2 regions of the Brevundimonas sp. EAKA genome follow, and region 2 is predicted to be linked to the other one. Evidence: predicted binding sites of a transcription regulator. Region 2 holds the regulator's gene; the other holds the start of a gene.
The links. The regulator HrcA, encoded in region 2, represses chaperone genes, less so after heat shock. The targets are predictions, from matches to a motif close to GTTAGCANTCNNNNNNNNNGANTGCTAAC.

Region 1 (3,968 bases), on a different contig from region 2:
GAAGCCGTAGGTGGCGGAGCTGTTTTCCAGCACCTTGCCCACGACGATCGAGCCTTCGACGCCGGCGTTTTCCACGATCTGACGGATCGGGGCCTGGATGGCGCGACGGATGATGGCGATGCCGGCGGTCTGGTCGGCGTTGTCGCCGGTCAGGCCGTCAAGCGCCTTGGTCGCCTTCAGCAGGGCGATGCCGCCGCCCGGGACGATGCCTTCTTCAACGGCTGCACGCGTGGCGTTCAGGGCGTCGTCGACGCGGTCCTTCTTTTCCTTCACTTCGACTTCGGTCGAGCCGCCGACGCGGATGACGGCGACGCCGCCGGCCAGCTTGGCCAGACGTTCCTGCAGCTTTTCCTTGTCGTAGTCCGAGGTGGTGTCCTCGATCTGGCGCTTGATCTGGCCGATGCGGGCCTCGATCTCTTCCTTGCCGCCGACGCCGTCCACGATGGTGGTGTCGTCCTTGGTGATCGTGACCTTCTTGGCCTTGCCGAGCATGTCGATCGTGACGTTCTCAAGCTTGACGCCCAGGTTCTCCGAGATGACCTGGCCGCCGGTCAGGATGGCGATGTCTTCCAGCATGGCCTTGCGGCGATCGCCGAAGCCCGGAGCCTTGACGGCGGCGACGCGCAGGCCGCCCCGCAGCTTGTTGACCACCAGGGTGGCCAGGGCCTCGCCTTCGATGTCCTCGGCGATGATCACCAGCGGACGGCCCGATTGCACGACGGCTTCCAGGATCGGCAGCATGGCCTGCAGCGACGACAGCTTCTTCTCGAACAGCAGGATCAGGGGCTCTTCGAGTTGAACCTCCATCTTGTCGGCGTTGGTGATGAAGTAGGGCGACAGGTAGCCGCGGTCGAACTGCATGCCTTCGACGACGTCCAGCTCGGTCTCGGCGGTCTTGGCTTCTTCAACCGTGATGACGCCTTCGTTGCCGACCTTGGCCATGGCCTTGGCGATCATTTCGCCGACTTCAGCGTCGCCGTTGGCCGAGATGGTGCCGACCTGGGCGATCTCGGAGTTGTTCTCGACCTTCTTGGCCGAGGCCTTGATGTCGGCGAGGACGGCGGTGACGGCCTTGTCGATGCCGCGCTTCAGATCCATCGGGTTCATGCCGGCGGCGACGGCCTTGAGGCCTTCCTGCACGATCGATTGCGCCAGGACGGTTGCGGTGGTGGTGCCGTCGCCCGCCTTGTCGTTCGTCTTCGAAGCGACTTCGCGGATCATCTGGGCGCCCATGTTCTCGAAGGCGTCTTCCAGCTCGATCTCTTTGGCGACCGACACGCCGTCCTTGGTCGAGCGCGGGGCGCCGAAGGACTTCTGGATCACGACGTTGCGGCCCTTGGGACCGAGCGTCACCTTGACGGCGTTGGCGAGCACGTTGACGCCGCGCAGCATCTTGTCGCGCGCGTCGGTGTTGAACTGTACGATTTTAGCGGCCATGCGGGCAGCTCCTTGAATGAGTGGTTAGTGACGAGTGGCGAGTGGCGAGTGAAGTGCAGAGTCGCGGGACAATGAGCCGGTATCGGCTCCTCTCGTCACTCGCCACCCGTCACTCGCCACTGGCGTTCTGAGCGTCAGCTCAGGACGCCGAGGACGTCCGACTCTTTCATGATGATCAGGTCGTCGCCGTCGATCTTCACTTCCGTGCCCGACCACTTGCCGAACAGGATGCGGTCGCCGGCCTTCAGTTCCAGGGCGTTGACCTTGCCGGATTCGTCACGAACGCCGGGGCCGACGGAGACGACTTCGCCTTCCTGCGGCTTTTCCTTGGCGGTGTCGGGGATGATGATCCCGCCCTTGGTCTTGGATTCTTCTTCAACGCGCTTGACCAGCACGCGGTCGCCGAGCGGACGAAACGCCATCGGTTCTCTCCTTATGTACCCCCCGGACGGGGGCGACTTGAAAACGGTGGGTCAGCCTCTCTTCGATCACCGTTTTGGCAGCCGACCGGTGAGAGTGCTAACGCGATCGGGAGTTAGTCAGAGCAGGGGCCAGCGTCAAGCGGGGCGGCCGGGGGGGTCTGCGAAACTTCCGCGACAAGTGAACCGAAAATGAATGGCGGGCTCCGAGGACGTTCAAGCGGGGGCTGGCAGAACCGTCTCGACGCTGGATGCATTTCCTTCCTCGGAAACGCGGACCCGGCCCGAAAAATAAAAGGAGACGACCATGTCCAAGATGTTGAAGATCACCGCCGCCGTCGCCGCTCCTGTCGTCGCCATGGGCCTGATGGCCGCCCCGGCCTCGGCGCAATCCCGTGACCGCGACCGCGACGACACCGCCCGCAACGCCCTGATCGGCGCGGCCGTCGGGGGCCTGGCCGGCGCCATCTACGGCAACGGCGACGGTCGTTATATCGCCGGCGGCGCCCTGGGCGGCGCGGCCATCGGCGCCGTGGCCTCCTCCTCGAACCGGGGTTCGGGCTGCGAATATTATCGCGGCGGCCAGTGCTACCGGAACCAGGGCCACTGGGAGCGGGAACACGGCATCAACAGCCGGGATCCGCGCTGGGAGCAGCGCCGCGACTATCGCGACTATCGTCGGGACCAGCGTTATGACCGCCGGGATGACCGTCGCGACTACCGCTACGACCGCCGCTGGTAGGCGACGGATCCGATGAAGAAGGGCGTCCTGCGGGGCGCCCTTTTTGTTAAGCCGCGTCCTGGCGCGCGCCCCAGTGCGGGAAGGGATCCTCCAGCCTGGACCAGCCCTTGGGCCCGCGCTCCATCTCGAACCGGGTCAGCAGGGCGGCGTCGAACATCGAGGTCAGCAGGTCGCGGTTCATGTCCTTGCCGATCAGGACGATCTCCTGACGGCGGTCGCCATAGGGCTGACGCCAGACCGCCTCGATCGCCTTCAGCCATTCGGGATTGTCGTCGGGCCAGCGATCGCGCGGGGCCGAGGCCCACCACAGGCCGCCCCATTCGTGTTCCGTCACCGCCCCGGCCTGGCTCCAGGACCCGACATAATCCATCCGGCTGGCCAGCCAGAAGAAGCCCTTGGAGCGCCAGACGCCGGGCCATTCGCGGTTCAGCAGGTCGTGGAAGCGCCGGGGGTGGAACGGTCTGCGCGCCCGATAGACGAAGGTGGAGACGCCGTATTCCTCGGTCTCGGGCGTCACCTCGCCGCGCAGGGCCTGGGACCAGCCGGCGGCCTGTTCCGCCTGCTCCATGTCGAACAGGCCCGTGCCGATCACCTGATCCAGAGGCACGGCGCCCCGCACCGCCTCAAGGATCCGGGCGCGGGGATTGAACTGGGTCATCATCGCCTTCAGCGTCCCGAGTTGGACCGCGTCGAGCAGATCGCACTTGTTCAGCACGATGACGTCGGCGAACTCGATCTGGTCGATCAGCAGATTGGCGACCGTGCGCTCGTCGTCCTCGCCCAGATGTTCGCCACGGGTCTTCAGTCGGTCGGTCGAGGGATAGTCGCGGTGGAAGTTGAAGGCGTCGACCACCGTGACCATGGTGTCGATCCGGGCCAGGTCCGACAGGCTGAAGCCGTCCTCGTCGCGGAAGTCGAAGGTGGCGGCGACCGGCATGGGTTCGGAAATTCCGGTGGATTCGATCAGCAGACAATCGAACCGACCCTCGCGCGCCAGCTTGCCGACCTCGATCAGCAGATCCTCGCGCAGGGTGCAGCAGATACAGCCGTTGGACATCTCCACCAGCCGTTCCTCGGTCCGCGACAGGTCCGCGCCGCCGCCGTCGCGCACCAGGGCGGCGTCGATGTTCACCTCGCTCATGTCATTGACGATCACCGCGACCCGCAGCCCGTCGCGGTTCGACAGGATGTGGTTGAGCAGGGTCGTCTTGCCGGCCCCCAGGAAGCCGGACAGGACGGTGACGGGCAATTTCTTGAACTCGGACACGAAGGCGCTCCACGGCTGCTACGCCGAGCTTGACCACAGCCGGGCGACTATGAGAGTTACGTTATAGTATAACACACGTAGTCAGCAAGGTTTTCCATGGCGG
Region 2 (4,405 bases):
GGCGCTGGGGGCGTCGCTCCCGGGCTGGCAGGCTGGGACCGTCAGGGCGAAGGCCAGAACGGCGGCTGAGGCGGAACTGATGAACAGGGGGCGGCGCATCGGCATCTCCGGGCAGGGACGGGATCACCCAGACGATGAACCGTCCCCTTAACGCGCGAAAGCCCCTATCGGCGCACCGCCTCCAGCGCGGCCTTTTGCAGGGCGAACAGTTCGGTGCAGCCTATTTCGGCTAGGGAGAACAGCCGGTCGAACTCGGCGCGGGAGAAGCCGCGCTTCTCGCCGGTGGCCTGGACCTCGACGATCTGGCCCGCGCCGGTCAGGACGAAGTTGGAATCGGCCTCGGCCTCGGAATCCTCTTCGTAGTCCAGGTCCAGCACCGGCACGCCGTCGCAGACGCCGCACGAGACGGCCGCCACCTGGTCCAGGATCGGGTCGGACTTCAGCACGCCCTCGTCGCGCAGATAGTTGAGGGCCGAGGCCATGGCGACCCAGGCGCCGGTGATGGAGGCGGTGCGGGTGCCGCCGTCGGCCTGGATGACGTCGCAGTCCAGCACCACCTGACGTTCGCCCAGGGCCTTTAGATCGACGACGGCGCGTAGCGAGCGGCCGATCAGGCGCTGGATCTCCTGCGTCCGGCCCGTCTGTTTGCCGGCGGCGGCCTCGCGGCGGCCGCGGGTGTGGGTGGCGCGGGGCAGCATGCCGTATTCGGCCGTGACCCAGCCCTGGCCCTTGCCGCGCATCCAGCCGGGGATGGTCTCCTCGACCGAGGCCGTCACCAGGACCTTGGTATGGCCGAAGGTGATCAGGCACGAGCCCTCGGCGTAGCGGTTGACGCCGGTCTCGATGGTCACGGGACGCAGTTGATCGTCGGTGCGTTGCGAATGGCGCATTGAGATGAGTCCTTGGAAGCGGGGGCTGCGGTGCTTATCCTGAAACCGTGAGCCTGTATGCCCCCAAAACCCCGCCCTTCGACGGCGCCCAGTCCTTTGCGGGGCTGGCGGGTCTGGATGCGCGCGCACGCGACATCTTCCGGCGCATCGTCGAATCCTATCTGGAGACGGGCGAGCCGGTGGGATCGCGCACCCTGTCGCTGGGCGGGATCGCCCTGTCGCCGGCCTCGATCCGCAATACGATGCAGGACCTGACCCTGGCCGGGCTGCTGGCTGCGCCCCATACATCGGCGGGGCGGATCCCGACCCATGCGGGCCTGCGCCTGTTCGTCGACGGCCTGCTGGAGGTCGGCGACCTGACGAAGGAGGAGCGGCGCGAGATCGACGGCCGGCTGGCCGGGCGCGGCCGCAACTTCGAATCCGCTCTGGACGAGGCGTCGAACCTGTTGTCGGGCCTGGCGGGCGGCGCGGGCGTGGTGTCCAGCCCGGTGCGCGAGTCCGGCGTCAAACACGTGGAGTTCGTCGCCCTGGGCGGGGATCAGGCCCTGGCCGTCATCGTCGCCGACGACGGCACGGTCGAGAACCGGATCATGACCCTGGCGGCGGGAGTCACGCCCTCCACCCTGGTGGAGGCCTCCAACTTCCTCAACGCCCGCCTGCGCGGCCGCCCCTTCGCCGACGCCAAGCGCGAGATGACCCAGGAACTGGAGATCGCCCGGCGCGAACTGGACCAGACCGCCGCCCGCCTGGTCGAGGACGGATTCGCCGCCTGGTCCGGCGGCCCGGACCGCGAGCGCGCCCTGATCGTGCGCGGCCGCGCCAATCTGTTGCAGGACGGCGAGGGGCTGGCGGATCTGGAGCGGGTGCGGGTCCTGTTCGACGACCTGGAGCAGAAGGAACAACTGATCGGCCTGCTGGACGGGGTGGATGCGGCGCAAGGCGTGCGGATTTTCATCGGCGCCGAAACGCGGTTGTTTTCACTTTCGGGTTCCGCCGTGATCGCGGCGCCCTATATGAGCGGCCGACAGCGGGTCCTGGGCGCCATCGGCGTCATAGGCCCCGCAAGATTGAACTACGCCCGTGTCATCCCGTTGGTGGACTATACCGCCCGGGTGCTGGGCCGGATGCTGGACGGGAACGACAAGTGAGCGACAAGCCCCTTAACGACGACTTCAACGAACTGGACGCCGACATGGCGGAAACCAACGCCGAACACGGCCTGGACGCCGATCCCTCGGACAATCTCGCGCCGCTGGACGCCGTCATCGCCGAGCGCGACGAGTGGAAGGACCGCGCCCTGCGCGTCGCCGCCGAGATGGAGAACCTGAAGCGCCGCGCCGAGACGCAGCAGAACGACGCCCGCGCCTTCGCCATCCAGCGCTTCGCCAAGGATCTGCTGGGCGTGGCCGACAATCTGGAGCGCGCCCTGATGGCGGCGCCCAAGGACACGGACGGCCCGACCGTGGCCCTCGTGACCGGTCTGGAAATGACCCAGAAGGCCCTGCTGCAGGCGTTCGAGACCAATGGACTGAAGCGCGTCGCGCCCGAGGCCGGCGAGGCCTTCAACCCCCATCTGCACCAGGCCATGATCGAACAGCCGTCGGACACGGTTCCCGGCGGCGCCGTGCTCCAGACCATGCAGTCCGGTTTCGAACTGTTCGGCCGCACCATCCGCCCGGCCATGGTCGTGGTCGCGGCCAAGGGCTCGGGCGCGCAGGGCGCCAACCCCTATGGCGCAGCCCCCGCGCCCGAAGGCCAGACCTTCGACGGCAAGGCCTGATGTGAGGACGTGATTGGTGAGGGGTGAGTAGTGAGCTGCGGTGTCTCCGCAAGCCGCTCACCTCTTGCTCACGACTCACCATTCACCAGTCACTCCCCCTCAGAACCTCCGCCGCCATCCGCCGATCAAGGCGAATTCCGGCGCGGCGTCCGCAACATGGCGCGGCTGACGGCTGGCCACGGCCTGGATCGTCAGGTTTGAGCCGTCCCACAGACTCCGCTCGCCCCCGAGGATGAAATCGATCTGGCGACCGCTCGGCGTGGCCGAGAAGCTGCGGCGCGAATAGGTGAGGGGATCGAAATACTCGACCGGCACATCCGCCAGCCAGGCCGAGAAGGCGCCGCTTTCGATCCGCAGCGGCTGCGACAGGGTGAAGCTGATCCGGTCGCAGAGCGCCGAACACCCTGTCAGCAGGCCCAGACGCCAGTTCGAACTGATCGCGGCCTGGTCCATCGACAGGAACCGGCCCTCGCTCCGGGTCGAGCCGACGCCGGCCTCGCCGATCAGGGCCAGGCCGGGCCTCAGGGTCCAGTCGCCGCCCACCGCATAGAAGCGGGTGCGCGACGGCAGGGCGAAGTCCGATCCGCCGGGCAGGAAGGCCCCCAAGGGCCCCAGACGCTCGTCCAGGCCGCCGATGCTGACCGACAGGCCGCCGTCCACGCCGCGCCAGGCCAGGGTGGCGCGGCTGTAGCTTGACGCCTCCGCCTCGACCCGCCTCAGCGGCATACGCCGGTCCCCGCCCCCGCTCTCGGCCGCAAGGGTCAGCGACCCGAACCGCAGGGCGCCGCGCGCCGCATGATCCGCCTGGGCCAGGGCGGCGAAACCGTCGCCGGCCGCGTCGAAGGGCGACCGCGCCCCGCCGCGACCCTGCCATGTGGCGAAGCTCAGCCGGCCCATCTCCAGGTCCAGCATGGCCTCCTGACGGGGTTCGTCGCCCAACCAGGGCGCGTCGGTCAGGTCATAACGCGCAGCGATGGGCTCGGGCGTCTCGACCGGCTGGGACGCCGTCAGATTCAGGCGGCCCCCGTTCGGCAGGGCCAGCCGGGTCGTCGCCGTCCGGCTCGGCGCGAACGGCGCGGCCTGATACGAGCGGCTCGGCGCCGTCGGATAGGCCCCGCCCAGCTGGACCGCGAACATCCGGTCATAACCGTCGAACAGGACGGTCCCCAGGGCGGTCTGGCGCGAGAAGGCGTCGCCGAAGGCGGGGCCGACGAAACTGCCCGGCTCGGTCTCGGCGACGATGGAGCCTCCGTCGGCCATCGGGGTCGAGCTCGTTCCCACCGGCCGGAAGGCGTTGGCCAAGTCCAGCAAGCCCCGGCCGTAGACGATGTCGGTCCCTGCGTCCCCGGCGTCGCGCGCCGTGTCGAGAAGGATGGCCAGGGCCTGACGCGCCGAAAGATTGGGGAAGGCGTCCATCAGCAGGGCCAGGGCGCCCGAGACATGGGGCGCCGAGAAGGAGGTGCCGTTGATCCGCCAGCAGCGGGTCCCGTCGCAGCCGGTGATGACGTCCTCGCCCGGCGCGGAAATATAGGCGGCGGCCGTGGCCCCCGCGCGGTTCGAAAAGCTGGACATGACATTGGTCTCGCCGTGCGAACCGACGGCGATGACAGAGCCGGAGAACCGGGGATCCACCGCATATTGCGCAGGCCAGCCGGGATTGGCCTCGCCGTCATTGCCCGACGAGGCGACGATGACCGCCCCGGAATCGACCGCGCGCAACAGGGCCGCCTCGAAG

Region 1: a site for HrcA is predicted at 1,933-1,961, ahead of groES (co-chaperone GroES). Genes of this name have one in related genera too.

What each region holds. Positions count from the first base shown of each region.
Region 1 covers NZ_JMQR01000187.1:297-4,264, forward strand. Annotated here, with positions in the region: gene groL (chaperonin GroEL) at 1-1,437, opposite strand, end outside; gene groES (co-chaperone GroES) at 1,572-1,859, opposite strand; gene ER13_RS16340 (hypothetical protein) at 2,164-2,598, shown strand; gene zigA (zinc metallochaperone GTPase ZigA) at 2,645-3,865, opposite strand.
Region 2 covers NZ_JMQR01000181.1:443-4,847, reverse strand. Annotated here, with positions in the region: gene rph (ribonuclease PH) at 165-890, opposite strand; gene hrcA (heat-inducible transcriptional repressor HrcA) at 944-2,038, shown strand; gene grpE (nucleotide exchange factor GrpE) at 2,035-2,670, shown strand; gene ER13_RS16175 (S8 family peptidase) at 2,770-4,405, opposite strand, start outside.